One region of the Chromobacterium sp. FG89 genome, then DNA from elsewhere that is predicted to be linked to it. Evidence: riboswitches for the same ligand, from Rfam matches in the RefSeq annotation. Region 1 holds a riboswitch; the other holds the start of a gene.
What was found. Region 1 has a riboswitch for glycine ahead of gcvT (glycine cleavage system aminomethyltransferase GcvT). Riboswitches for the same ligand answer to the same signal wherever they lie in the genome.
Positions count from the first base shown of each region.

Region 2: linked by a shared signal. The riboswitch ahead of ACODRW_RS18290 (trimeric intracellular cation channel family protein) and the one ahead of gcvT (glycine cleavage system aminomethyltransferase GcvT) in region 1 are both predicted to bind glycine.

Region 1 is NZ_JBMDIQ010000018.1:64,739-79,470, forward strand. It holds gene ACODRW_RS17290 (ABC transporter substrate-binding protein) at 229-1,812, opposite strand; gene ACODRW_RS17295 (substrate-binding periplasmic protein) at 2,000-2,776, shown strand; gene ACODRW_RS17300 (EAL domain-containing protein) at 2,757-6,197, opposite strand; gene gcvP (aminomethyl-transferring glycine dehydrogenase) at 6,374-9,226, opposite strand; gene gcvH (glycine cleavage system protein GcvH) at 9,350-9,736, opposite strand; gene gcvT (glycine cleavage system aminomethyltransferase GcvT) at 9,810-10,898, opposite strand; glycine riboswitch at 10,940-11,036, opposite strand; glycine riboswitch at 11,051-11,142, opposite strand; gene ACODRW_RS17320 (dihydroxyacetone kinase family protein) at 11,388-13,070, shown strand; gene ACODRW_RS17325 (M15 family metallopeptidase) at 13,114-13,866, opposite strand; gene ACODRW_RS17330 (amino acid permease) at 14,008-14,732, opposite strand, start outside.
Region 2 is NZ_JBMDIQ010000020.1:22,616-37,347, forward strand. It holds gene ACODRW_RS18270 (aspartate aminotransferase family protein) at 1-825, opposite strand, end outside; gene ACODRW_RS18275 (APC family permease) at 880-2,286, opposite strand; gene ACODRW_RS18280 (aldehyde dehydrogenase) at 2,331-3,830, opposite strand; gene ACODRW_RS18285 (LuxR C-terminal-related transcriptional regulator) at 3,996-4,781, shown strand; gene ACODRW_RS18290 (trimeric intracellular cation channel family protein) at 4,816-5,550, opposite strand; glycine riboswitch at 5,750-5,932, opposite strand; glycine riboswitch at 5,934-6,020, opposite strand; gene ACODRW_RS18295 (DUF3141 domain-containing protein) at 6,157-8,700, opposite strand; gene purU (formyltetrahydrofolate deformylase) at 8,795-9,661, opposite strand; gene ACODRW_RS18305 (sarcosine oxidase subunit beta family protein) at 9,892-11,145, shown strand; gene ACODRW_RS18310 (sarcosine oxidase subunit delta) at 11,157-11,453, shown strand; gene ACODRW_RS18315 (sarcosine oxidase subunit alpha family protein) at 11,450-14,467, shown strand; gene ACODRW_RS18320 (sarcosine oxidase subunit gamma) at 14,460-14,732, shown strand, end outside.

The DNA of each region.
Region 1 (14,732 bases):
CCTCAAGATAACAAGCAGACACTCAAGCAATGTCGACCTTAGAAAGCAGCTAGTTTCTAATCGAAAAAATAAATACGTTAAAACAACATTTCAACAAAAATACGATGTTGAATTACTTAAAGCGGGGAAATATGCACAGGCAAGTTCGCATTCGAACATTAACCGGCATTTCCTCGCTTATGCTGACAAAGCCTGACGGGCCGGCCGTCGACAACCGGCCCGCCGGGCTCAATTCAACTGCGCTCGTCCAAAGTCCACCCGCCCGAACGGACTGACGGCGTAAGCGCTCAAATCCTTGCTCGCCAAGGCGTATGCAGTGGGGTGGGCCAAGGGCAGCCACAAGGCCTGCTCCTGGATCAACTTCTGCGCCGCCAGATACAGCTTGGCGCGCTGGGCGAAATCGCTGCTCTTCTTGCCGTCGCTGATCAGCTTGTCCAGCTTGGCGTCGCAGAAGCGCGCGAAATTGGTGCCGGACTGCACCGCCGAGCAGGAAAACTGCGGGGTCAGGAAGTTGTCGGGGTCGCCGTTGTCGCCGGCCCAGCCCATGAACAATAGCTCATGTTCGCCGGCCTTGGCGCGCTTGATCAGCTCCCCCCACTCAATCACCTTGATCTGCACCTTGACGCCGATCTTGGCCAGGTCGGACTGCAGCAGCTCCGCGCCCGCCTTGGGATTGGGATTCAGCGTGCTGCCGCTGGGCCGCACCCACACCGTGGTTTCGAAACCGTCGGGATAGCCGGCTTGGGCCAGCAGTTTCTTGGCGCGCGCCGGATCGTAAGGATAGGGCTTGGCCCCCTTGTTATAGCTCCAGGTATTCGGCGGATAAGGCAGGTCCGCCGCGGTGGCGGTATTGTCGAACACCGTTTTCAGATAAGAGTTCTTGTCGAAAGCCAGGTTGAGCGCTTGCCGCACCAAGGGGTTGTTCAACGGTTTTTTCTGGCTGTTGAAGGCGACGAAGGCGGTCATGAAGGCCGGCGTTTGCAGAACCCGCAGCTTGGGATCCGCCTTGGCCGCCAGCACGTCCTGCGGCTTGGGCGACAAGGCCAGCTGGCATTCGCCGGCTCTCAGCTTCTGCGCGCGCACCGCCGAATCCGGCGTGATCGCGTAAATCAGCGCGCCGACCTTGGGCTTGGCTCCCCAATAAGCCGGATTAGGCGCGTAGCGCACCACGGCGTCCTTCTGGAAGCTGCGGAAGACGAAGGGCCCGGTGCCGATTGGCTTGGCGTTCAAGTCCGCCTGGCGGCCGGCCGCCTGCAACTGCCCGGCGTACTCGGCCGAATAGATGGACGCGAAGCCCATGGTCAGGCTGGACAGGAAGGTGGCTTCCGGATAGTTGAGCTCGAAACGCACAGTATTGGCGTCCACCTTCTGCACCGCCTTGATCAGCTTGGGAAACTGCATGGATTGCGCGTGCGGATAGCCGTTCGGCGCGCTCTTGTACCAAGGATGGGCCGGATTGAGCATGCGTTCGAAAGTGAACACCACGTCGTCGGCCGTCAGCTTGCGGCCGGGCTTGAAGTAATCGGTGGAGTGAAAGGCCACATTGGGCCGCAGCTTGAAGGTGTAGCCGAGGCCGTCGTCGCTGACCTGCCAAGACGCGGCCAGGCCCGGCACCACTTTGCGGGCGGCCGGATCGTATTCGACCAGGCGGTTCATCAGCACGTCCGCCGACGCGTTGGTGGTGACCAGGGAGTTGTACTGCACCACGTCGAAACCTTCCGGATTGGCGTCGGTGCACACCGTCAACGGGCGCGCGGCCAGCGCCAGGGTAGGCGCCAGGGCCAGGGCCAACAGCGTCAATTGCTTGTTCATCGGCATTTCCTCATCAAACAGCATGGCATCTTCGGTATCAGAAACGAAGGTTAAGCGAATAAGCGAAAAAAACAAACCATCGATTATGCATATTCATATTCGCGACGCGGCCAAGCATGGAGTTTGAGGCCGGCGCAAATTGCCGCTACAGTCAAAGCGGACAGCCAGAATACAAAGCGCCATCGACATGAACCGCCGCCACTGCCTGCTTGCCCTGTTTTTGACCAGCTTTGTCGCCGCGCCGCTGCGCGCGGCGCCGGGCCCTGCGCTGGACATCCTGACCGAGGATGACCCACCGCTGACTTTCGAGCAAGACGGCAAGGCCGCCGGCCTGGTGGTGGAAGTGGTGCAAGGGATACAACGCCGCGTCGGCAACCACGACCCCATTGCCGTGGTGCCTTGGGCGCGCGGCTATCGCCAGGCGCAACAGCAGCCGAACACCGTGCTGTTCAACACCAACCGCACCCCGGAACGGGAGCGCATGTTCAAATGGGTGGGCCCGGTCACCGAAACCCTGGGCTGCCTGTTTGTGCGGCGCGACAGCCCGATCAAACTGCAAACGCTGGACGACGCCCGCAAACTGCCGCAAATCATGGTGGTGAGAGACTGGTATCTGCAACAGCTGCTGAGCGCGCAGAACTTCTCCAACCTGGCCACCGTGGCCACGCCGGACCAGTTGCTGACCATGTTGATGCGCAAGCGCGCCGACGTCATCGTCAGCGAAAACACCACCTTGCCGCATCAATTGCGCCAGCAGGGCTTCGACCCGGCCCAAGTGCGCAAGGCGCTGACCTTTTCCCACACCTACGGCTACATCGCCTTTTCCCGTCAGACCCCGGACGCGGTGATCAAGGCCTGGCAACAGGCGCTGGACGAGATGAAGCGCGACGGCAGTTTCGCCGCGCTGTACCGGCGCTGGCTGCCCGGCGAAACGGCGCCGGGCATCAATCCGCCCGCCCCGTGAAACACTCGAAACGGCCGCGCCACCAGGACACCAGCTCCTCGGGCGGCAAGGAGCGCGAATACAGATAGCCCTGGCCGCTATGGCAGCCTCGCGCCAGCAGCAAGGCGTGCTGGGATTCGGTTTCCACGCCCTCGGCCAGCACTTGCAGGCTCAGGCTTTCCGCCATGGACACGATGGCCGCCACCATGGCCAGATCGCGCTCGTCGCTGTCCAGCCGCATGATGAAGCTGCGATCTATCTTCAATTCATCGATGGGCAGCCGCTTGAGATAGGACAGCGAGGAAAAACCGGTGCCGAAGTCGTCCACGCTGATGTGAAAGCCCATGCGCTTGAGCGTCGGCAAGGCTTTCATCGCGCTGTCCGCGTCCATCAGCGTGCCCTCGGTGATTTCCAGGCACAATTGCTCCGGCGGCGCGCCGCTTTCCTCGGCGATCGCGCGCAAACGCGCGACGGCGTCCGGCAAGCCGAAAAAGCGCGCCGACAGATTGACGCTGACGCGCCAGGGCGGCAGGCCCTGCCCTCTCCAGGCCATCACCTGGCTGCAGACATTGCGAAACACATACTCGTCGATATCGATGATCAGGCCAGTTTTTTCGGCGATGGCGATGAACTCCGCCGGCGACTGCTTGCGCCCGTCCAGCTCCCAACGCAACAGCGCCTCCATCCCCAGCATGTCCTGGCTGCGCAGCGTCATCTGCGGCTGGTACTCCAGCCGCAGCTCCCGTCGCTGCAAGGCCTGACGCAAGCCGGTCTCCACTTGCAGGCGCTGGCGCACGCCGTCCGCCATATCCTCGGAGAAGAAGCAATAACCGTTCTTGCCCGCGTACTTGGCGCGGTACATCGCCATATCCGCATCGCGCATCAGCCCTTCCGGCGTATCCGCGTCGCAGGGATAGCAGCTGATGCCGATGCTGGCGGACAGGAAATAGCGGTGGTCTCCGTCCTGGTACGGCGCCGCCAGCGCCGCCAGCACCTGCTCGGCCAGGCTGTCGGCCGCGCCGTCGGCGGCGTTCTCGGCCAAGGCGACGAATTCGTCGCCGCCGATGCGGAACAAAAGATCGTGGCCGCTCACGCAGGCGCGCAAGCGTTCAGCCACGATGCGCAACAGGCGGTCCCCCACCTCATGCCCAAGGTTGTCGTTGATGAAGCGGAAATCGTCCAGGTCCACCAAAAGCAGATACAGGCTCCGCCCTGAGCGCCGATGATTCCTCAAGCTCCATTGCAGCCGCTCGTTCAACTGCACGCGGTTGGGCAGTTGAGTCAGGCTGTCGTGCTTGGCGAGAAACTCGATATTGAGCTGCGAACGCTTCAGCGTGGACACGTCGCGGGCAAAGCCCATCGCGCGCCGCGGCCGCCCCTGTTCGTCCCGCCACAGGCTGGCGCTCACCTGCATCCAGACCTGCCCCGCCTCCGGCAGGGCGACGCGAAACTGACACTCGTGCAGGCTTTCTCCGGCCTCGGCCGGCAAGGCCTGCCAACGCCGGCGCAACTCGTCCAGGTCCTCCGGATGGATTTGCGCCAGCAAGGCGTCCAGACTGTCGTGACGATAATCCTCGGCCCGCCCGAAAATCCGCCCCACCGGCCCTTCTTCGTGCAAGACCCCGTCGCCCAGGTCCAGCTCCCAGGCGATTTGTTCCGCTGCGTACAGCGCCTGCTTCAAGCGCATCGCCGAGCGGCGGCGCTCGCCGATCAAGCGCCCCACCCGCGCCAGCAGCTCCGCCACCGAAAACGGCTTGAACAAGAACTCCTGCACGCTGTTCTGCAGCATACGCAGCCGCAGCGAATCGTCGGCGCGCGCCGACAGCATCACCACCGGGATGTCCTCGGTCTGGCGGTTGCCGCGCAAAGCCGACACAAACTCTTCTCCGCCCATTCCCGGCATCATCAGATCGCTGATGATCAGGTCCGGCTGCTCGCTCTGCGCCAAACGCAGGCCGCGGCCGCCCTCCGGCGCCGTCATCACCCGATAATGCTTGCCCAGCGCGCCGGCGATGAAGGCGCTCATATCGATGTTGTCCTCCACCAGCAGCACCAACGCCTGGGCGCCCTTGTCCGGTGCGGCGCCCCCCTCGGCCTGCGGCGACGCGGGCGCGGGCACCGCGCCGCCGGCCAGCAAATCGTCCAGACGCAAGTCTTCCGACTCTATCGGCGCACCCGCCGGCGCCAACAGAGGCAGGCTGAGGCGGAACAAGGCGCCGCCGCCCTCCGCGGCGAACAAGCTCACCTTGCCATGGTGCAGTTCGATGAATTCTTTGACGATAGCGAGGCCAAGCCCGGTGCCGCCGTGCCGGCCGTAATCGCCGTCCTCCACTTGCACGAAGCGCTCGAACACCTTGTCGCGCATCTCGGCCGGCACGCCGGGCCCGTTGTCCTGCACCCGGATGCCGGCCTGGCTTCCTCTCAGCTCCAGCGCAATCTGAATGCGGCCGCCGTCCGGCGTGAACTTGAAGGCATTGGACAGCAGGTTCAGCAATACGCGCTGCAATTTGATCGCGTCCACCTGCGCCGACGCCGTTTTCGGCGCCGCCACTTGATAGTCGATATGCCGGTCGCTGGCCAGCGAAGTAAAATAAGAGGCCACGTGACGCACCAGCTCGGCCAGGTCCAGCTGCGCGTAGCGCAGCTTCAGTTCCCCCGCGTCCAGCTTGGCCACGTCCAGCAAATCGTTGACCTGCTGCAGCAACATGCGCGCCTGCCGCTGGATCATCAGCAGATTGGGGCTCTCCTCCGGCTCGGCCTGGCCTGTCAAAAAGCGTTCTACCTGACCCAGAATCAGAGTCAGCGGCGTGCGCAACTCATGGCTGACATTGGCGAAGAAGCGGGTCTTCATCTGATCCAGCTCGCGCATCTGCTGATTCAAGCGGGCCAGCTCGTTATTGGATTCCTTCAGATCGGTGTTGGCCCGGGCGATTTGCGCATGCTGGTTCACCATTTCCGCTTCTAGCGCCGCCGCGTCCATTGCCCGCCATTCCGCCGGCTGACTCTGCTGCGGCTGGCTCCGTTTCAGGCGCACGAACTCGCTGACGTCCTGCGCGCTGTGAATGATGCAGGCCACGCTGCCGTCTGCGCGCTTCACCGGCCAGTTGGTCGGACTCCAATAGCGCTCTTCGAAACTGCCGTCCGGCCGCGGGATATCGTATTTCTGCATCGCCATGCTGTCCTCGACCCCGGTGGCCAGCACGCGCTGCAAAGAAATGCGCAGATTGCGCGAGCCCTCGCCTTCCGGCTCGGCGGGATTGACCGGAAAGATGTCGAACAGATTGCGCCCCAGGATGGACTCGCGCCGGGTCAAGGTCGTCTGCAGATAAATATCGCTGGCGGCGATGACGTTGAAATCGGTATCCAGCACTAAATACAGGCCGGGGGCCCGTTCGAACAGCAGCTGGAAATCCGGTGCGGCAATCGCAACCTGCGCGTTCAACGCCAACGCAGCCTCCTATCGGTGGGGTTCGCGGATCAAGGGCGGCAAGACTGCCGTCATATTCCTCATTAAATATGATATTCGTATATCCACTCAACTCCAGTGCCGTATCGACGCGTCGACGCGTAAAAAAACCCCGGCCAGGGCCGGGGTGGTTTGGCGTCCGCCTGCGCGGATCAGGCGTAGCTGTCGGTGGACGGGCAGCTGCACACCAGATTGCGGTCGCCGTATACGTCGTCGATGCGGTTGACGCTGGGCCAGAACTTGTTTTCCAGCACATAGTCCAGCGGGAAAAGACCGGTTTCGCGGCTGTACGGACGCTGCCAGTCGCCGGCGATGTCGGCCTTGCTGTGCGGCGCGTTGCACAAGGGATTGTTGTCCGCCGGCCACACGCCGTTCTGCACCTGGTCGATTTCCCGACGGATAGCCGCCATCGCCGCGATGAAGCGATCCAGCTCAACCTTGGGCTCGGACTCAGTCGGCTCAATCATCAGCGTGCCCGGCACCGGGAAGCTCATGGTCGGCGCGTGGAAGCCGTAATCCATCAGCCGCTTGGCCACGTCCACTTCGGTCACGCCGCTGGCGGCCTTGAGCGGACGCAGATCGATGATGCACTCATGAGCCACCCGGCCGTTGGCACCGGTGTACAGCACCGGGAAATGCTCGGCCAGCCGCGTCGCCACGTAGTTGGCGGACAGCAAGGCGTTCTCCGTGGCCTGCTTCATGCCTTCCGCGCCCATCATCGCGATATACATATAGGAGATGGGCAGGATGGAGGCGGAGCCGAACGGCGCCGCCGACACCGCGGTCTGGCCCGGCTGGGCGGTGGGCACCGAGGCCACCACGTGGTTGGCGATGAAGGGCGCCAGATGCGCTTTCAGGCCAATGGGGCCCATGCCCGGGCCGCCGCCGCCGTGCGGGATGCAGAAGGTCTTGTGCAGGTTCATGTGCGACACGTCGGCGCCGATGTCGGCCGGACGGCACAAGCCCACCTGGGCGTTGAGGTTGGCGCCGTCCATATACACTTGGCCGCCGTGCTGATGGATGATCGCGCAGATTTCGCGGATAGGCTGCTCGAACACGCCGTGGGTGGACGGATAGGTGATCATCAGCGCCGCCAGCTGAGCCGAATGCTGCTCGGCCTTGGCTTTCAGATCCGCGACGTCGACGTTGCCGGCCTCGTCGCAATCCACCACCACCACCTGCATATTCATCATCTGCGCGGTGGCCGGGTTGGTGCCGTGGGCGGAGCGCGGAATCAGGCAGATATTGCGTTGGCCGTCGCCGCGCGACTCATGGTAACGGCTGATCGCCAGCAGGCCGGCGTACTCGCCCTGGGCGCCGGAATTGGGCTGCATCGAAATGATGTCGAAACCGGTGATCGCGCGCAGCTGCGTTTCCAGGCCGGCGATCATTTCCAGATAGCCCACCGTCTGTTCGCGCGGGGCGAACGGATGCATATTGGCGAACTCCGGCCAGGTGATCGGGATCATTTCGCTGGTGGCGTTGAGCTTCATGGTGCAGCTGCCCAGCGAGATCATCGAATGATTCATCGCCAGATCGCGGCTTTCCAGCTTCTTCATATAGCGCAGCATCTCGTGCTCGCTATGATGGGTGTTGAACACCGGGTGGCTCATGAAGGCGGATTCACGCTTCAGTCCGGCCGGAATCGCGTCGGCGGCCGCGGCGTCCAGCGCGGCGATGTCGGCGCTCTTGCCGGTGAAGATTTCGATCAGACGAGCCAGATCGGCCTCGCTGGCCGCCTCGTGGAAGGCGACGCCCAGCACATTGCCGCCGGCGCGGCGCAGATTGTAGCCGGCGGCCAGCGCCGCCTGATACACCGCCTCGGCCTTGGGCGCCTCAACCTGCACCGTGTCGAAGAAGCGGTCGAACACCAGCTTGCCGCCGGCGGCCTTGACCGCGTGGGCGAAAATGGCCGCCAGGCGGTGAATGCGGGCGGCGATGCGCTTGACGCCTTCCGGACCGTGGTACACCGCGTACATGCCGGCGATATTGGCCAGCAGCACCTGGCTGGTGCAGATATTGGAGTTGGCCTTTTCGCGGCGGATATGCTGCTCGCGGGTCTGCAGCGCCATGCGCAGCGCGGTCTTGCCCTTGGCGTCCACCGACACGCCGATGATGCGGCCCGGCGCAGAGCGCTTCATCTCGTCCTTGAAGGCGAAGTAAGCGGCGTGCGGGCCGCCGAAGCCCATGGGCACGCCGAAGCGCTGGGTATTGCCGATGGCCACGTCCGCGCCCATCTCGCCCGGCGATTTCAACGCCACCAAGGCCATGATGTCGGCGGCCACCACCGCCACCGCGCCCTTGGCCTTGACCGCGGCGATGTGCGGGGTCAGGTCGATCAGATCGCCGGCTTCGCCCGGATATTGGAACAAGGCGCCGAAGTATTCGCCCTTGCCCGCCTCTTCCGGATGGCCCTGCACCAGCTCGAAGCCGAAGTACTTGGCGCGGGTCCGCATCACGTCCAGGGTTTGCGGCAGCACGCGGCTGTCTACGAAGAACTGGCCGGACTTGGCCTTGGACACGCGGCGCGCCATCGCCATCGCCTCGGCGGCGGCGGTGGCCTCGTCCAGCAAGGAGGCGTTGGCCAGTTCCAGACCGGTCAGGTCTATCACCATTTGCTGGAAGTTCAGCAAGGCTTCGAGACGGCCCTGGGCGATCTCGGCCTGATACGGAGTGTAAGCGGTGTACCAGCCCGGGTTTTCCAGCAGATTGCGCAGGATCACCGTCGGAGTCAGCACCGGGTAATAGCCCTGGCCGATGAAGGATTTATTGACCACGTTCTTGGCGGCGACGGCCTTCAGCGCGGCCAGCGCCTCGGCTTCCGGCATCGGATCCGGCAGCTCCAGCTTGCGGTTCAGGTGAATGTCGGCCGGCAGCGTCTGCGCCACCAGTTCATCGATGGAGGCCACGCCGATGGCGGCCAACATTTGCTCGCGCTCGGCGTCGGACGGGCCGATGTGGCGGGAGATGAATTCTTTGCGGTTGAAAAGTTCGGAGAGAGACATGAGTACGGGGCCTTCTGTGCTTGCCGTCCGCGCCGCGGCTTGCGCGGCCAATCGGGTGTTGCTGGATATCCGGGCGAAAAAAACGCCTCGCGGTCGATTAGGACTGCGAGGCGGTTTTCACCATCAGGCGCCAATTTCCTTGGCGTAGGCGGCGGCGTCCATCAGGGCGTCCAGGTCCGCCGGATCCGCCGGCTTGATCTTGAAGAACCAGCCGGCGCCGTAGGGCTCGCCGTTGGCCAGTTCCGGTTCGGCTTCCAGTTCCTCGTTGATGGCCAGCACTTCGCCGGCAATCGGACAGTAGATGTCGGAAGCGGCTTTCACCGACTCCACCACGCCGGCCTGCTCTTCCTTGGCGAGCTTGGCGCCCACTTTCGGCAATTCGACGAAAACGATGTCGCCCAGCAGTTCCTGCGCGTGCTCGGTAATGCCCACGGTCACGGAGCCGTCGGCTTCCAGGCGCAGCCATTCGTGGCTTTCAACGTATTTGAGTTCGGCGGGGATGTTGCTCATGAGTGTCTCCAGTCAAATCCAGGTCTTAAACGATATTCCCGGCCGCGTCGCGCGGCCTGCCCAAGCACGCCGCTCAGGCGAAAACTTTTTTGCCGTTGCGCACGAACGGCATTTTGACCACGCGCACCTCGGTCAAGGTTCCGCGCAGGTCCACCAGCGCCGTATCGCCGGTGCCGGCCGGCACGCGCGCGATCGCGATGGAGTGTTTGAGGGTGGGCGAGAAGGTGCCGCTGGTGATCACGCCCTCGCCTACGCCTTCCACCACCACTTTCAGGCCTTCGCGCAGCACGCCGCGGCCTTCCAGCACCAGGCCCACTTGCCTGGTTTTCAGGCCGGCGGCTTTCTGCGCCTCCAGCGCCTTGCGGCCGATGAAATCGCGCTCCGCCGGTTCCCAGGCGATGGTCCAACCCATGCCGGCCTCCAGCGGGGAAACGGTTTCATCCATATCGTGGCCGTAGAGATTCATGCCGGCTTCCAGGCGCAGGGTGTCGCGCGCGCCCAGACCGATCGGCGCCACGCCGGCGGCCTGCAGTTGCTGGAAGAAGGCCGCGGCCTCGACGCCAGGCAGCATCACCTCCAGGCCGTCTTCCCCGGTGTAGCCGGTGCGGGCGTAGAACCAATCGCCGGCGGGCTGGCCTTGGAAGGGCTTCAAGGCCTGGATAACGTCGGCGAGCTCGGGCTTGACCGCGCAGACCTTGGCGATGGCCTGCGGGCCCTGCACCGCCAGGATGGACAGATCGCGGCGCACCTTGATGTCCACGTCGAAATCCGCCTTGCGCCCTTCCATCCAGGCCAGGTCCTTGTCGGTGGTGCCGGCGTTGATCACCATGCGGTAGCCGTAGGAGGTCAGATAGACGATCAGATCGTCCACCACGGTGCCGTCGGGGGTGAGCATGCCGGAATACAGCGCCTTGCCTTCGAAGCCGAGCTTGGCCACGTCGTTGGCGATCAAGCGCTGCAGCCAGACTTTGGCGTCCGGGCCGCTGATGTCCAGCACCGTCATATGGGAAACGTCGAACATGCCGGCGTCGCTGCGCACGATCTCATGTTCCTTGAGTTGGGAGCCGTAATGGATGGGCATTTCCCAGCCGGCGAAATCGACCATCTTGGCGCCGGCGGCGATATGGGATTCAAACAGGGGGGTGCGTTTCGGGGCCGTCATCGGTGCGTCCTTAGCAAAAGCGTGTAGTGTTGCTCTATTCCCTACACCCCTCTGTCCCTGCACCTGAGATTTTCCGGCCTTGCGGCCGTTAGCCCCTTCGGTGGGCATCCGCGGATGCCGCTCTCCAGATTCGGCGAACTGGCTGCGGCCAGTCCGATGATGCAGTCCTTTTGCCTGAGCGATTGCGGGTGCGCTTGCGCCTTCGGCGGTGGCGCGGACGGCCACTCTCTCCTGCATGACGAGCCAGATTATGGTTGCTGGGCCGGGGCTTGGCAAGCCGTGTTTATCTTCAACTTAAACAATGACTTAAAATATTCGAAATCGCAAAACATTGAACCGGCATTGCTTCGTTTAAGATCGATTACGAACATATTTCATTTCCTTATCGATCAAAAAATAGATGACCACCCCATTGCGCCGGCGCTGATCGTAAGATGACATCCATCTTGACCAAGCACGATCTCTATCCGATCTGGAAAGGAAACCGCGATGCGAAAACTGATCAACGATCCGCGCCATGTGGCGCGGGAGATGCTGGAAGGCCTGGCCGACACCCTGCCCGGCCTGGCGCTGCTCGAGGAAGAAAACGTCTTGCTGCGGGCGGACCTTCCCGCCGGCGGCCTGCGCGACAAGGTGGCGCTGATTTCCGGCGGCGGCAGCGGCCACGAACCGGCCCACGCCGGCTACATCGGCCACGGCATGCTGGACGCCGCCGCGGTGGGCGACGTGTTCACCTCGCCCAGCGTAGACACCGTGCTGGCGGCGATCCGCGCCGTCGCCGGCCCCAAGGGCGTGCTGCTCATCGTCAAGAACTACACCGGCGACCGGCTCAACTTCGGCCTGGCGGCGGAACTGGCCCGCGCCGAGGGCATCGCCGTCGACAGCGTGGTGGTGGCCGACGACGTGGCGCTTCGCGACACCGTGGAGCCGGCGCGCAGGCGCGGCATCGCCGGCACGGTGCTGGTGCACAAGATCGCCGGCGCGGCGGCCGCCTCCGGCGCCGGCCTGGCCGAGGTCGCCGCCGCTGCGCGGCAGGCTGCGGAACAAGTGGCCACCATGGGCGTGGGCCTGGGCGCCTGCACGGTGCCGGCCACCGGCCTCCCCGGTTTTCAACTGGACAGCGGGGAGGCGGAACTGGGCCTGGGCATACACGGCGAAGCCGGCGTGCGCCGCGTGGCGACGCCATCGGCCGCCGATTTGTGCGCAACGCTGCTGGATGCCATCTTGCAAGACCGCGGCTGGCGCTCGGGACACAGGGTGGCGCTGCTGGTCAACGGCCTGGGCGGCACGCCGCCGATGGAGCTGGCCATCGTCGCCCGCGCCGCGCTGGCTCATCTGCGCCTGCGCGGCCTACAGGTGGAACGCGCCTGGAGCGGCAACTTCATGACCGCGCTGGAAATGCCCGGCTGCTCCTTGTCCCTGATGGCGCTGGACGAACAGCGCCTCAACTGGCTGGATCAAACCACCCTGGCGCCGGCTTGGCCCGGCTCAGGCCGTCTGCCGGCGCAACGCCAGCTGCGCGCCGCGCCGCCGCGCGACGCTTTCACGCCCTCGGCCGCCGCGGCCGATCCCCGTTTGCGCACCGCGGCCTGGGCCGCGGCCGACGCGCTGGACGCCGCCGAGCCGCTGTTGACCGAACTGGACGGCGCGGCCGGGGACGGCGATCTGGGCGTCAGCATGCAGCGCGGCGCGGCCGCGATCCGGGCCTTGCCCGACAGCGCATGGAGCGACCCCGCCACGGCGCTGCGCGCGGTCGGCCAGGCCTTGCGCCAAGCCATCGCCGGCAGTTCCGGGCCTTTCTACTCCACCGCCCTGCTGCGCGCGGCGCGGCGGCTGGACACGACGACCCCGCCCACCCCGAAGGACTGGGCGGCCGCCTTTCTGGACGGCGTCGCCGCCGTCGCGGAACTGGGCGGCGCGCAAGTGGGCGACCGCACCATGCTGGACGCCTTGTCCCCCGCCGCCGACGCTTTCGCCTCCGCCCTGGACGCCGGACAGACTCCAGAGACGGCCTGGCGTTCGGCGCTGACAGCGGCGGAGCGCGGCTGCGCGGCAACCGCCTCCATGCGGCCGCGCCTGGGCCGGGCCAGCTATCTGGGCGAACGGGCGCTGGGCGTGCCGGACGCGGGTGCCAGCGCCGCGCTGGTCTGGTTGAAGGCGCTGACCGGCTAGCGCCAGGCCATGGGCCGCCGCGCCCCCGCGGCGGCCCTGGCGATCAGGCCGGTCTCTCCGGCTCGGCCTCCATCGACGGATAGATCCAATCCACGCCCAGCGCCTGCCCCCACAGGCAGTCGCCCAGATCGTAATGCCACCATTCCTCGGCATAATTGCTGAAACCGGCCTGCTTCATCAGATTGAACAAGACGCGGCGATTGTGACGCACCGTCAGCCAGCGCTCGGAGGAAAAACCCAGGGCCGGATCATGCGGCGCTTCGAAGAAATCGGTGCGCGACGCCGGCTCCGCCGCATCGAAGGCCGTGCCGAAATCGCAGATCTCGCCCGTGTCCATCCGGCAGATCGCCAGGTCCACGGCGCCGCCGGAATTGTGCGGCAACACCGCGAAACGGGCGGTGTCGTCCGGGTGGGCGGCGAACAGTCGCGCCTGCCGCTCCACCGCCGCCGCGTCCCAGTCCGGGTGCGCGGCGCGCACATCGTCCAGCACCATCTGAAACAGATCCGCCTGGGTTTCGCGGCTGCGGTAGGCGTCGAACAGCAGCAAACCGTACTCCGGCGCCAGCCGCGCCGCCGTCTCGCGCAAGCGGCTCGCGACAAAGGACCGCGCCGACATGCCTTCGGCGCAGCCTTTGCGGCCGGCGCGGTAATAGCTGTTTTCCGGAAACAGGCCGTCCGCGCGCTCAAGCGCGCAGGGCGCGTTCTCCGCCCGCATCCGCGCCAGCGTCTGCGCGTCCGGCAGCGGATAGGTGAAATCGATGTCGACGAGCGCGTGATCGGCGGCGCTTATCCTCATGGCAACTCCCGGTCTGAAAGCAAAGCGCCCTAGTAGGCCACCAGCCGGCGGCATAGGCAAGCCCGTTTACTCATGACGATAGGCTTGCGCAAAAAGAAAACGCGGCCTAAGCCGCGTTTGGGATCCGACATTGCCTCTCCTTCATGAAGGATCGGCGTAACGCTCCTTCACCTGCCAGACATAGACCGGCAAGCCCAGCAGCAGCAGAATCATGCCCCACATCACGATGTCGGCGCCGGAGCCGTACAAGGCCCAGACCGAATAGGCGAAACCCACGCCGGCGAAGCACAGCGGCGCCAGGAAGTCCTTGCGCTGGAACTGCTGGGGGCGCATCAGCATGATGGCGAGCAAGGCCATCGAGCAAAAGGCGTAGGGCAGCAAAGTGGTGGCGGTGGCCAGCAGGATGATGAACTCGAAAATCTTGACGCCGCCGTCGCCGCCGGCGTACTTCATCGCCATCAGCACCGTCACCAGCCCGCTGGACAGCAGCAGGCCGAAAATGGGCACGCCCTCGCGGTTCATCTGGGCGAAACGGCGGGGAAACAGACCGTCGTGCGCGGCCGCGGCCGGCACGTGCGCCTGCATCAGGCTCCAGCCGTTGAGCGCGCCGAAGCAGGACACGATGGCGCCGAAACCCACCAGGTAATAGCCCCAATCGCCCCACATCAGCCGGGCGGCGTCGGCGAAGGGCGCCTGGGAGGCGGCCAGCATCGCCGGCGGCATCAAGCCCATCAAGGCCACCGTGGACAGGATGTAGAGCACGGTGGCGATCAGGGTGCCCAGCACCGTGGCGCGCGGAATGTTTTTTTCCGGCTCGATCACGTCGCCTGCCGGCACCGACGCCGATTCCAGCCCCAGAAAGGCCC
Region 2 (14,732 bases), on a different contig from region 1:
GAACCATTCCCCGGTGCGGCCAAAGCCGCCTATCACCTCGTCGGCGCATAGCAGCACCTCGTATTGGCGGCAGATGCGCTGGATTTCCGGCCAGTAGCTGTCCGGCGGAAAGATCATGCCGCCGGCGCCCTGGAAGGGTTCGGCCACGAAGGCGGCCACCTTGTCGGCGCCCAGCGCCAGAATCTTGTCTTCCAGCTCTTGCGCGCATTGACGGCCAAACGCTTCCGGACTCAGCCCGCCGCCGTGGGCGAACCAGTACGGCTCGCCGATGTGCTCCACGCCGGGGATGGGCAGGTCTCCCATCTCGTGCATGAACTTCATGCCGCCCAGGCTGGCGCTGCCCACGGTGGAGCCGTGGTAGCCGTTGTGGCGGCCGATGAAGATTTTCTTGTCCGGCTTGCCCATCACGTCCCAATAACGGCGCACGCAGCGGATCAGCAACTCGTTGGATTCGGAGCCGGAGTTGGTGTAGATCACGTGACGGTAGTCGCCGGGCAGCAGGGAGAACAGCCGCTCGGAGAGTTCGTTCACCGCCGGGTGGGTGGTGTGGAAGAACACATTGTAGTAGCTGAGCTGTTGCAGCTGCCGGGCGGCGGCGGCAATCAGCTCCTGCCGGCCGTAGCCCACCTGGGTGCACCACAGGCCGGACATGCCATCCAGATAGCGCTTGCCGTCGGTGTCCCACAGATACACGCCCCGGCCCTCGGCCATTACTCGCGGGCCCTCCTGGTTCAGGGCTTTCTGGTCTAGAAAGGCGTTGATGTGGTGGGCGGCGTCCAGTTGCTGGTAGTCGCGGGTGCTGCGGCGGGGCGTGGAAGCGGTCATGACGGTCTCCTTGTCGGGGATGGGGCCGGGCCAGGCCCGGCGTTAGGCGTTTGGCTAGTGCCGGGTCAGCGCCTGGTCCAATGGTTCCGGGCGGAACAGCGGTTTGCGCATCACCAGCTTGATCCACAGGACGGCGATCAAGGACACCAGACCCAGCACGATGCCGGCGCTGGCGAAGATGGCGGCGCTCATGTCAGGGCTGGGCGACACGTGGTAGATGGCGATCAGCATGCCGACGATGCCCAGGCATTGCGGCAGCGGGTAGAACGGGGTTTTGAAGGGGCGGGCCAGCGTGGGGTAGCGGCGGCGCAGGGCGATCACGTCCAGGTGGCAGATGATGTAGGCCAGCAGCCAGGCGATGGCCGCCGCCAGCAACAGCAGGCCTATGGTGTCGGGGTCGTCTCCCATCAGCAGCACCGGCGCGCCGGTGATCAGGGCGACGAAGAGCACCGCCACCCATGGGGTGCGGTAGCGCCGGCTCAGCTGTTTGAACTGAGGAAAGACCTGGCCGTTGCACGCCATGCCGTACAGCATGCGCGGCACCGCCGCCAGGGAGCTGTTGAGCGTGCTGCAGGTGGCGGTGAAGGCGATCACCACCACGGTCAGCTTGCCGGCCTGGCCCAGCAGCGCGGTGGCGTATTGCAGGTGCGGCAGCGGCGCGGCGGTCAGGGTGGCGCGCGGCAGGTGGTAGAGCGCGCCCATGCAGTAGAGGGCGATGGTGATGAAGATCACGCTGAGGCCCAGCATCATCGCCAGCGGGATATCGCGTTGCGGGCGGCGGCTTTCCTCCACCAGCGGGCAGGTGAATTCCGCGCCGACAAAGCCCCAGATCGCCAGCGCTCCCAGCGTCAGCACGCCGGCGCCCAGCGGGTTCCAGTCGCTGTTGGCGGCCTGGGCCAGCGCCGGCGGGCCGCCGCCGCTCAGCGCGGTGGTGCCCAGCGCCAGCAGCGCGACGATCATCACCAGGGCCAGCGCCGATTGCAGGCGGGCGAACACATCGATGCCCAGCAGATTGAGCAGGGTGAAGATCAGCAACACGCCGTAGGCGACGCCGTTGAGGGGAAAGACGCCGGGATAGACCTGGTTGACGATGCGGTCTAGCAGCAGGAGTTCGGCGGACAGGGCGAACATCGCCACCACCACATAGCCGGAAAAGGTGGCCAGGATGGCGGGGAACTGGCCCAGGGCCACCTCGGTGTAGCTGCTGAGGCTGCCGGCGCGGGGAATCATCAGCGCCAGTTCGGAGAAGGATACGGCGTAGCAGAGCGCCAGCAGGAAGGCCAGGCTCAGCGGGATCAGAAAGCCGATGCCGGCCATGCCGGCGCCTTGCAGCATCAGCACCATCACGCCTTGGGATACGACGAGGCCGATGGCGACGGCGAGCAGCGGGGCGAGGCCCAGGCTGGCGCGAAAAGGGGCGGGGGCCGGCGGCGGAGCAAGGTGGGCTTGCGGTGTGCGCATGGTGGGTCTCCTACTATCTTGTTGTGCCGACTGCGGGACGGCGCTTATTCGTCTTGCCATTGCACCCAGGTGGTTTTGAGGTGGGTGTAGTGGTCGACGGCGTGCAGCGACAGGTCGCGGCCAAAGCCGGACTGCTTGCAGCCGCCAAACGGCAGGCCGGGGTCCAGCGCGTCCACGGTGTTGACTGAGACGGTGCCGGCGCGTAGCCGGCGCGCCACGCGGTGGGCGCGCGACAGGTCCCGGGTCCACACCGAGGCGGCCAAGCCGTAAGGGCTGTCGTTGGCGATGGCCACGGCCTCGGCTTCGCTGTCGAAGGGCATCACCGCCAACACCGGGCCGAAGACTTCCTCGCGCGCCAGCGCCATGTCCGGGCGGACATCGGTGAAGACGGTGGGGCGGATGTAGCAGTCGCCGCCGTCCAGGCTGAAGCGCTCGCCGCCGCACAGCAGGCGGGCGCCTTGGCGGCGGGCTTGGTCGATGTGGGCCATGATGCGCTCCGCCTGGCGGGCGTCGACGATGCAGCCGCTGCGGGTGGCCGGGTCCAGCGGGTTGCCCGGTTGCAGCGCGGCCGCCTCGCGCAGCAGGCGTTCCAGGAAGGCGTCTTGAATGGAGCGTTGCAGCAAGAGCCGCGAGTTGGCCGAGCACACCTGGCCCTGATTGAAGAAAACGCCGAAGGCGGCGCGCCGGGCCGCGGCGTCCAGGTCGCAGTCGTCGAACACCAGATTGGGGCTTTTGCCGCCGCACTCCAGCGCCACTCTTTTCATATTGGAGTCCGCCGCGTAGCGCAGAAAGGCTTTGCCCACTTCGCTGGAGCCGGTGAAGCTCAGGCAATCCACGTCCGGGTGCAGGCCCAGCGGCCGCCCCACCTCGTCGCCGTAGCCCGGCAAGACGTTGAGCACGCCGTCCGGCAGGCCGGCTTCCTGGGCCAGTTGGGCCAGGCGCAAGGCCGACAGCGGCGATTGCTCGGCCGGCTTCAGGATCACGCTATTGCCGGCCATCAGCGCCGGCGCCAGCTTCCACGCGGCCATGTCCAGCGGGAAATTCCATGGGATCACCGCCGCCGCCACGCCCAGCGGTTCCCGGGTGATCAGGGCCAGCGCGTCGTCGGCGCCGGGGGCGGCCTCGCCGTACAGCTTGTCGGCGGCTTCGGCGTACCAGTCGAACACGCCGGCGGCGCCCGGCACATCGATATGGAGCGCATCGGCAATGGGCTTGCCGATGTCCAGGCAGTCCAGCAGCGCCAGTTCGTCGCCATGCCGGCGGATCAGCGCCGCCAGTTTTTGCAGCACGGTCTTGCGCTGGCGCGGGTGACAGCGCGACCAGACGCCGGATTCGAAGCTGGCGCGGGCGGCCCGCGCCGCCCGTTCGACATCGGCCTCGCCGCAGCGGGCGATCTCGGCCAGGGGCCGGCCATGGATGGGGCTGGTGTCGGTGAAGGTGCGCCGGTCGGCGGCGGGCACGAAGCGGCCGTTGATGAAGGCGAGGCAAGGCGAGCGCAAATCGGCGGCGCGGTCTTGCCAGTAGGCCAGATCCTGCATGGGCATGGCGATCACTCCTGTTCAGGCGGCGCGACGGGGTGGGGGAAGCGCTCACATCACGGCTGGTCTTGTCGCGCAGGCTGGAGCCATACTAGTCAGTCCCCTTGGCGGCGGACATCACGCGAAAGCGTTAGAGCGGAAGGCGGGACTAACCTGATCGGGGTAGCTGGCATGCAGCTGAATGTGGCGGATCTGGTGTTTCACCAGCAATTGGGGCGCTTGTTGGACGGCGTCGACAACGCGGCCTTTTGGCAAGGGTTGGCCGCGTTTCTACGGGAACGCCTGAGTTTCGATACCTGGGTGGCGGTGCTGTTTCGCCAGGAGGCGCCGCCGTGGGTGCTGGCGGATCACGCGGCCAATTACGCCGCCGACGATTTGTTCGCCGACTACCGGCGCGGCCTGTATCTGTTGGACCCGTTTTACGGTTTTGCGCTGAAGCGCCCGGCCGCCGGCGTGTACCGGCTGGACGAGGTGGCGCCGGACCGTTTCCGGGAGACGGAGTACTTTCGCCGTTACTTTTCGCGCAATGTGGTGGCGGATGAAATCCAGTTTCTGCAAGTGTTGCCGGAGGGCGTGCTGTCTCTGTCGCTGGGCAGCAAACGCCGCTTCAGCGAGCAGGAACTGGGCGTTTGCAATCTGTTCGCGCCCTGGTTGCTGCCCTTGTCGCGGCTGGCCGCGCGTCTGGACGAAGGGCTGCGTCAGCCGGCGGCCAGGACGGGCAGGCAGAGCCGCCGGGAACTGGAGGAGGCGCTGCGCGCGCAGGGCTCCTCGCCGTTGACCAAGCGGGAGGTGGAGGTGGCGCTGCTGATACTCGGCGGCCACTCCACCAAGGGCGTGGCGCGCGAGCTGGGCATTTCGCTGGAAACCGCCAAGGTGCACCGCCGCCATCTGTACGCCAAGCTGGGCGTGTCCAGCCAGGCGGCCTTGTTCCTGCTGCTGGCGGGGATTCAAGCCTGATGCCGCAGCGCAGCGGTGAAACAGTTAGGGTTAGTTAATGCAGGTCGTGCCGATACATGAACACCGGCAGCCGCCATTCGCGCCAGATGGCGGCCAGGCGGATGGCGAGGCCGACGGCGAAGCTGGCCAGCACGTTGAGATCGTGCGGCACGCCCAGCTTGATCAGGCCCAGGTAGAGCAGGGCCACGGCGAAGGAGACGCTGGCGTACAGCTCCTGGCGGAAGACCACCGGCACGCGGTTGCACAGCACGTCGCGCAGGATGCCGCCGGCAATGCCGGTGATCATGCCGGCCATCACCACCACCACCGGGTGGTAGTCCATGGACTGGGCCACGCCGCAACCTATGATGGTGAAGGCGATCAGGCCCAGCGCGTCCAGCACCAGGAAGACGCGGCTCAGGCGTTTCATATAGCGGGCCACGAACACGGCGGCCAGGCCGCCGGCGATGACCAGGCCGACGTATTCCGGGTGTTGGGTCCAGCCTATCGGGTAGCGGCCCAGCACGATGTCGCGCACGGTGCCGCCGCCCAGGGCGGTGAGGAAGGCGATGACGGTAACGCCGAAGATGTCCATATTGCGGCGGCCGGCCGCCAACGCGCCGGTCATCGCTTCCGCGGTGATGGCGATCAGATAGATCAGGGTAAGCATGTAGTTGCAATGGTCAAACAGGCTGGCGCCGAGGTGAGCGGCGAAGCCGGGTGGGAAAATGGGTTGGCAATGGGCGGGCCATGCCAGGTGGCGCGCAGCCTGGGCAAGCGTTTCGAACACGGGTTTTCCTTGAGAGCTGGTGCACGATCTGCTGCGCTGCGACGATACGGCGTTGAAACCCGCTTCGAAATGCTCATGTACCACGTGTACATTCCGCTTTCTCAGCTGTTTTCGCCTTGTCTCGTCCTTGCTCGCGAGATCGTGAGCACGTTCTGAGCACGGCCGGCGGGCCGCGCATGGGCGCGGCGCTGCCGGCATTGCCTCTCCCCTTGTCCTTTTACCTGAGAGTTAGATGACGGGCGCGGCCTGTGTGCGGGCCTTGCCGGGTGTCACTTGCCCCTTCGGTGGGCGGCTAAGGGCCGGTCACATCATCCGACGCGCTCTCGCTGAAGCGTAGCAGATGATGAACGGGCGCTTAGGGCCTCTCTCCAATCGGCTGGTATCCATGGGCTGCGGTACTGTTGCCTGAGCGATTATGGGAGTTTGCGTCTTCGGCGGGGGCGCATGCCCCTCTCTCCCGCAGCAGGCAAGGATATTAGCGTTTGCTGTATTGTTCAGTCAACGACTGTATACATGGGGCGAGGCAAAAATGTTGCAGTGCGGTATCAACATGAAAACGCCCGGACGGCGGTTTGGCTGTCCGGGCGTTTTTGCGCTGGCTGATGCTTAGTTGCTCGGCGTTTTGGGCTTGGCCGCGTCCTTGCCGGCGGCGGGTTTGCGCGCGGCCGGGGTTTTGGCTGCGGGGGCTTTGGCCACGCTGGCTTTGCCCGCTGGCGCTTTGGCGGTTTTGGCCGCCGGGGGTTTGCCGGGCGCCGGCTTGGCCGCGGCCGGTGTGCTGCTGGCGGGTTTGGCGGCCGGAGCGGGTTTGGCGGCAGCGGCGCTGGGCTTGCCGGCGGTGGGCTTGGCCGGGGCTTTGGCGGCCGGCTTGCGCGGCGGCGCCGCTTTCTTGGCGGGCGCGCTGGCCTTGGCGGCGGGGGCCGCGGCGGGAACGGTTGAGGCTGCCGCTATGGCCGGCTCGGCGGGCGGCAGGATGGCCGGCGCCGCCGGCGCGCGGGTGTCCAGTTGCAGCGCGTGGGCCGCTTGGTCCAGCCTGAGCTGTTGTTCCGGGGCGATGTCGCCGCTGAGCGCCAGCAGTTCATGCGCCAGCTGCCAGGCCTGGCGGCGGCGGTGTTCTTCCGGCAGCAGCTTGGGCAGGCCGGCCAGCGCGCGGGCTTCGTCCAGCCGCACCAGGAAAACCTGCTTGCGGGCGATGTCTTTCAGCTCCATCAGGGTCAGCGGGTATTCGTGGCGGATGTCGCGCATGATGCGGCGGATGGCGTTGAACGGGCGCTCGTCTATGATGCCGCGGCCAATCGCCACATAGGTGAGCAAGCGCACGAAGCCGTCGGCCAGGGAGCCGCTTTCGTAAGCGGGGTCCAGCACCTGGCGCTTGAGTTGCAGCCTTTCCTGTTTGTTCCAGCTGTCGCAGCGGGCGGCGCGGGCTTCGCGCGCGGGCTGCACGCCCACGACGGAGGCCAGCCACGGGGATTCGTACACGGCTTTGAAGCAGTGTTCGGTGGCGGCGTCGCGCAGGTCGCGGTAGCGGTCCAGGCTTTGCGTCATCCAGCTAGACCACTGTTCTTGCAACCGCCACAAGGGGTTGTCCGCGCTCACCGGCCGGCGGTGGGCGCGCACGTATTCCGCGGCGGGTTTGAGCCAGCCGAGCCAGGGATTGAGCGGGGAGATCAGCGTGCGTTCCAGCCGCGCCGGGTTGAGCTGGCGCAGCCATTGGGCGCTGGCTTCGTTGCTGACGGCGCGCACGGCCGGGGAAACGAAGCGGTTGTAAATGCCCTGGTTGATTTCGGAGACGCGGCGCACCGCTTCAAAGGCGCGTTCGTCTTCGCGGCCGTCGTCCAGCGCCAGGATGTCGGCCACTTCGCGGGCTTCGAAACGGATGATGTAGCGGCCCTTGATGTATTCCTGGCCGGGGGTGTTGGGGGCCACGTCTTCGATGACGGCCTCGTACAGGCCGGGGGCCAGCACGTCGATCAGGTCCAGCGCGCTGGCGAACTCGCTGTGCTCGCGGTTGGCGATGCCGGCGGAGACGAAGATGCCCAGGTGGCCCACCTTGTTGTGCAGGCAGTAAATGATGGTTTGTTCGTTGTCGCGGATGTCTTCCGCGTTGTCGTACAGGTCCGGTATCCAGTTCAGCGCCTGTTGCGGCGGGGTGATGTTGTCGCCCCAGGAGGCGAACACGATGATGGGGGAGCGGATGTTGCGCATGTCCACGCGGTGCTGGTCGCTGCTGACGATCTTGCCTTCCACCAGGTGGTTGCCCACGAAGAGCTGCTGGGAAATCCATTCCATTTCCTGCTTGTTCAGCAGGTAGTGGCCGCCCCACCAGCGTTCAAAGCCCAGATAGCGTTCGCGCTCGGTGTCCACCTTGGCGTACAGATTGTAGGGCTTCTTCCACAGGGTGTTGGCCGGGTCCAGCTTTTCAAAGTTGTTGACCAGATGGGCGCCGTCGAACTTGCCGTTGCCCAGATCGCCGGCCAGGGAGGCGGTCCAGGTGCCGCCCAGCATGCCGCCGGAGTAGCGCATCGGGTATTTGCCGGTGACGCCGGCCCAGTAGGACAGCGGGGTGCCGGCCAGCAGGATGGGGCCGCACAGCTCCGGCGCCACCGAGGCCAGCATGGCCAGCGCCCAGCCGCCCTGGCAGTTGCCGATGACGAAGGGCTTGCCGTCGCTGTCCGGATGCAGTTCCCTGACCTTGCCGAGGAAGACGTATTCGGCGCGGCTGACGCTTTCTATGGTCTGGCTGGGCACCGGCTGGGGGAAGAACATGATGAAGTAGCAGGGGTGGCCCTGTTGCAGCGCGATGCCGATTTCGCTGTCCATCTTGAAGCCGCCGATGCCGGGGCCGTGGCCGGCGCGCGGGTCTATCACCACGAAGGGGCGCAGCGCCGGATTGGTGGCCGGGCAGCCGGCCGGCGGCAGGATGGCGGCTAGCGCGTAGTTGGCAGGGTCCGGCAGGCTGCGGCCGTCCAGGATGATTTTGTAGTCGAACACCAAGACAGGCGGCTTGCCGCTTTGCACGTGTTGCAGATAGTCCGCGCCGCGGTCATGCAGCACGTCCCAGTAGAGGATGCTGCGCTCGCAGGCGTCGCGCCAGTAGTCGGCGACCGGGTTGGAGGAGAAGAGCTTGGACCAGACGGCTGTTTGCGACCACATACGGCACCTCTTGGTTGGTATGACGGATAACTGGCTACTGTACCCTGCTTTTGTTGCGTTGCAATAGACAAAGTTCCTGCCAGGCGAACAACTGTCAGCGCAACACCACAGTGCGCCGCTCGGTGATGAAGACGCGCCGCTCCAAGTGGCTGCGCACCGCGCGCGCCAGCGCCTGGCACTCCATGTCGCGGCCGGCGGCCTGCAATTGCTCCGGGCTGTAGGCGTGGTCCACCCGTTCCACCACTTGTTCGATGATCGGGCCTTCGTCCAGATCGTCGGTGATGTAGTGGGCGGTGGCGCCTATCAGTTTGACGCCGCGCTCGTGCGCCTGCTGATACGGCCGCGCCCCCTTGAAGCCGGGCAGGAAGGAGTGATGGATATTGATGGCGCGGCCGGCCAGTTTTGCGGCGGCGGCGCTGGAGAGCACCTGCATATAGCGGGCCAGCACCAGCAGTTCCGCCCGGCTGTCCTCCATCAGCGCCAGCAGCGCGGCTTCCTGGCGCGGCTTGTTGTCCGGGGTGAGCGGCAGATGGTGGAAGGGCAGGCCGTAGGCCTCGGCGATGGGGGCGAGGTCGCGGTGATTGGAGACGACGGCGGCCACCGTCATGTCCAGATCGCCCATCTTCTGGCGATAGAGCAAATCGTTCAGGCAGTGGTCCAGTTTGGACACCATGATCAGCACCCGCGCGCGCTGGCGCCGGTCGTGCAGCCGCCATTGCAGGTCTTGATAGTGGCCGCTCATCCGCGCCATGCCGTCGGCCAGCCGTTCCGGGGCGAAGTCCGGCCGCTCCGGGTGGAAGACGCAGCGCACGAAGAAGCGCCGGCTGCGGGCGTCGTCGAACACCGCCAGTTCATCGATATAGCAGCCTTGCTGCTCCAGCAAGGCGGAGAAGCCGGCCACCTGGCCGGAGGCGCTGCGGCAGGCGAAGCTGAGCACGTAGGAGGGGGCGTCTGAGGTCATTGGCGTGTCCTGTTTGTGGGGCGGCACGGGCCAATCTAGGCCTTGTCCCGCGCGCGCGCTGTCCGCCATGCGTCCGCTTTGCGTGGATTTTGGACATCGCCGTGTCGCGTGCGGGCAAGAGGCCGTCCTTTCCAGCCAAATGCGCCGTCTGCGTCGCCCTGAGAATGAGGCCTTCCTCAACCTCGACAGCAGCGGCGCGGGCCCATGGCGGCCCGGCGGCGGGAGCGCAGATGGCAAACCGATATTCGCTGTGGAGCCTGATCCGGCACGGGCTTGGGCATCACCAGGGCTGGCAGCCGGCCTGGCGCAGTCCGCAGCCGGAAAGCAGCTACGACGTCATCATCGTCGGCGGCGGCGGCCACGGCCTGGCCACCGCCTATTACCTGGCCCGCATGTACGGCGTCCGCAAGGTGGCGGTGCTGGAAAAAGGCTATCTGGGCGGCGGCAACACCGCGCGCAACACAACCATCATCCGTTCCAACTATCTGTGGGACGAGTCTTCGCAGCTGTACGAGCACGCGCTCAAGCTGTGGGAGGGCCTGTCCCAGGAACTGAACTTCAATGTGATGTTCAGCCAGCGCGGAGTGATGAACCTGGGCCACAGCCTGGAGGACATGCGCGACATCGAGCGCCGGGTCAACGCCAACCTGCTCAACGGCGTGGACGCCGAGGTGCTGTCCCCGCGCGAGATCAAGGAGCGGGTGCCCTTGATCGCCATCGGCGGCGACGTCCGCTATCCGATCCTGGGCGCCAGCTATCAGCCGCGCGGCGGGGTGGCGCGCCATGACGCGGTGGCCTGGGGCTTCGCCCGCGCCGCCAGCGAATTGGGCGTGGACATCATCGAGGAATGCGAGGTGACCGGCTTGTTGATCGAGGGCGGCCGGGTACGCGGGGTGCGAACCGGGCGCGGCGAGATCCGCGCCGACAAGGTGGGCTGCGTGGCCGCCGGCAACAGTTCCACGCTGGCGCGGATGGCCGGCTTGCGGCTGCCGCTGGAAAGCCATCCCTTGCAGGCCTTTGTGTCCGAATCGCTGAAACCCTGCCTGGACACGGTGGTGATGTCCGGCGCGGTGCACGGCTACATCAGCCAGTCGGACAAGGGCGAACTGGTGATAGGCGCGGGCATAGATAGCTATCTGGGTTACGGCCAGCGCGGTAGCCCGCATGTGATCGAGCACACGGCGGCGGCCATCGTCGAGCTGTTTCCGTCCTTCTCGCGGCTGCGGATGAACCGGCAGTGGGGCGGCATCGTGGACGTGTCGCCGGACGCCTGCCCCATCATCGGCAAGACCCGGATCCAGGGCCTGTATTTCAACTGCGGCTGGGGCACCGGCGGCTTCAAGGCCACGCCGGGCTCCGGCCACGTATTCGCTCACACCATCGCTCATGACCAGCCGCATCCGCTGAACGCGGCTTTTTCGCTGGAGCGCTTCGCCTCCGGCCGCTTGATAGACGAACACGGCGCCGCCGCCGTGGCGCATTGAGGGAGACGCCGATGCTGCTGATTCATTGCCCGCATTGCGGGGAGGCGCGGGAAGAGGAGGAGTTCGACTACGCCGGGGAGGCCTTCATCGTCCGCCCGGCGGCGCCGGAGCAGGTGGACGACGAGGCCTGGGGCGATTACCTGTTCTGCCGCAAGAACCCGCGCGGCTGGCATTGGGAGCAATGGCAGCACGCCGCCGGCTGCCGCAAGGTGTTCGCCGTCCGGCGTCACACCGTCAGCTACGAGGTCGCCGGCAGCTGGACGCTGGCCGAGGGCAAGGCCCGTTATTTGCAGGAGGATCAGACGTGAGCGGCTATCGCATCCATCGTCCCGGCGAGCGCATCGACCGCAATCGGCCGCTGGCCTTCACCCTGGACCGCGCGGCCTATCACGGCTTCGCCGGCGACACCCTGGCCTCGGCGCTGCTGGCCAACGGCGTGCGGCTATTGGGCCGCAGCTTCAAGTACGGCCGGCCGCGCGGCATCGTCGGGTTTGGCGCGGAAGAGCCCAACGCCTTGATCCAGCTGGAAAGCGGCGCCTTGAGCACGCCGGATCTCAAAGCCACCCAAGTGGAGCTGTATCAAGGCTTGCAGGCCTTCAGCGGCTTGGGGGACGCATCCTGGGGCATGCGGCTCAAGGGCGCGCTGGGCCGGCTGGAGCGTTTCATGCCGCCGGGTTTTTATTACAAGACCTTCATGCAGCCGGCGGGAGCCTGGCCGTTTTACGAGCGCCGCATCCGCGAAGCCGCCGGTTACGGCCAAGCGCCGCGGCTGCCGGACCCGGAGCATTACGATCATCTGCACCACCATGTGGACCTGCTGGTGGTGGGCGGCGGCGCGGCCGGCTTGTGGGCGGCCACGCTGGCGGGGCGCGCCGGCCTGAAAACGCTGCTGCTGGACGAACAGGCGGAGATGGGCGGCTGGCTGCTGAGCGAGCGCCGGCTGCGCATCGACGGTCTGGAGGCGATGGACTGGACGCAGCAGCGCTTGCAGGAGCTGGCGGCGCTGCCCAATGTCCAGCGCTTGCCGCGCGCCACCGTCTTCGCCTTGCATGAGGGCAATCTGGCCTTGGCGGTGGAGTTGTTGCAGGACCACCTGCCGCCGTCGGAGCGCGATCCGGCCCGGCCGCGCCAGCGCCTGCACAAGATACGCGCGGGCCAACTGGTCTTGGCCAGCGGCGCCATCGAACGGCCGCTGGTGTTCGGCAACAACGATCTGCCCGGGGTGATGACCGCCGCCGCCGGCCACAGTTATCTGAACCGTTACGGCGTGGCGGTGGGGCGCCGGCTGCTGCTGCAGACCCAGAACGACGCCGCCTACGACGCGGCGCTGGAGCTGGCCTTGGCCGGGGCGGCGGTGACGCTGGCCGATGCTCGCCCAGCCGGCGCGGCGGCCTGGCGCAGCCGCGCCGCGCAGAATGCCGGCGTGGAGTTGCTGGCCGGTTACGGCATCGCCCGGGTGAACGGCGGCGCCGGCGTCAGCGGCGCGGACTTGGTGAAGCTGGCCGCGGATGGCCGGAGCGTGGCCGGCAAGGGGCCGCGGCTGGAGCTGGACGGCGTGCTCTCCTCCGGCGGGCTCAGCGCCACCGTGCATCTGTTCTGCCACAACGGCGGCCGTCCGCTGTGGCGTCCGGACCGTCTGTCCTTCGTTTGCCCGGACGCGGGCCGGCCCGGCGTCGTCTGCGTGGGCGCGGTCACCGGGCGCTGGGAGCTGGGCGAGGCCCTGGCCCAATGCCATGCCGCCATGCTGGCCCAGCTTGGCTGGGGAAGCCAGCGCGGTCTGGGCGCCGCGCCGCGGGTGGAGGCGGAGGAGGTGGCCGCGCCGCGTGAAATCTTCCGCTTGCCGGACGGGCGGCGCGAAGGCGTCGGCGCCAAGGCCTTCGTCGATTTCCAGAACGACGTGGCCGCCGCCGACATCCATCTGGCGGTGCGCGAAAACTACCGCTCCATCGAGCACGTCAAGCGCTACACCGCGCTGGGCTTCGGCACCGATCAGGGCAAGCTGTCCAACGTCAACGGCTTCGCCATCGCCGCCGAGGCGCTGGGCAAGCCCATCGCCGAGGTGGGCACCACCACCTATCGGCCGGCCTACACCCCGGTCAGCTTCGGCGCGCTGGCCGGCGCCCATGTCGGCGAGACCTTCGACCCGCGCCGCTACACCGCCATGCACGACAGCCATACCGCGCGCGGCGCCGAATACGAGCTGGTGGGGCAGTGGCTGCGGCCCTGGTATTTCCCGCAGCCGGGCGAGGACCTGCACGCGGCGGTGCGCCGCGAATGCCGCGCCGCCCGCCAGGGAGTGGCGGTGATGGACGCCTCCACTCTGGGCAAGATCGATGTGCGCGGCCCGGACGCGCGCGAGTTTCTGGGCCGCGTCTACAGCAACGCCTGGAGCAAGCTGGAGCCGGGCAAATGCCGCTACGGGCTGATGCTGGACGAAAACGGCATGGTGATGGATGACGGCGTCACCGCCTGCCTGGCGGACGACCATTTCCACATGACCACCACCACCGGCGGCGCGGCCCGGGTTTACAGCTGGCTGGAGCGCTGGCACCAGACCGAATGGCCGGAACTCAAGGTGCGTTTCAGCTCCATCACCGATCATTGGGCCACCACGGCGCTGGTGGGCCCGCAAAGCCGGGAGGTGCTGCGCAAGCTGTGCACGGATATTGATCTCGACCCTCAGGCCTTCCGGTTCATGGAGGGCCGCGTCGGCACCGTGGCCGGCGTGCCGGCGCGGGTGTTCCGCATCAGTTTCTCCGGCGAACTGGCTTACGAGATCAATGTGGACGCCGGCTACGGCCGTTATTTGTGGGAGGAGGCGATGCGGGCCGGGGCCGAGTTCGGCATCACGCCCTACGGCACCGAGGCCATGCACGTCTTGCGCGCCGAGAAGGGCTTCATCATCGTCGGCCAGGACAGCGACGGCTCGATGAGCCCCAACGATCTGGCCATGGGCTGGGCGGTGGGCATGAAAAAGCCGTTCAGCTTCCTCGGCCGCCGCTCCTTGCTGCGCGCCGACACCGCCGGCGCGGGCCGCAAGCAGTTGGTGGGCCTGCTGACGGAGGACCCGCGGCTGGTGTTGCCGGAAGGCGCGCAAATCCTCAACGACGGCAAGGACGCCGCGCCGGCGGCGATGCAGGGCCATGTCACCTCCAGCTACCACAGCGAATGCCTGGGCCGCTCCATCGCCATGGCGGTGTTGAAGGACGGCGTCCGCCGCGAAGGCGACACCGTGCATGTGTGGTGGCAGGGCCATAGCGCGCCGGCGCGGGTGGCGTCCGCGGTCTTCGTCGACAAGGAAGGAGAGCGTCAGCATGTCTGAATCCACATTCAAGCCTGTGCTGGAATCGCCCTTGCGGCATCTGGATTTGCCGGAAGCGGCCGAAGCGCGCCGCGCCGACGGCCGCGTCTGGGGCAATGAAGCGCCCAATCTGGGCTACGCGCTGCTGCGCGGCGACGGCGCCGAGGCCGGGTTTTTCGAGCTGACGGCGCGGATCACCGGGCTGGAGCCGCCGCGCCGGCCCAAGACCTTGAGCCAGGGGGAGGGCGGCGCGCTGCTGTGGCTGTCGCCGGACGAATGGCTGCTG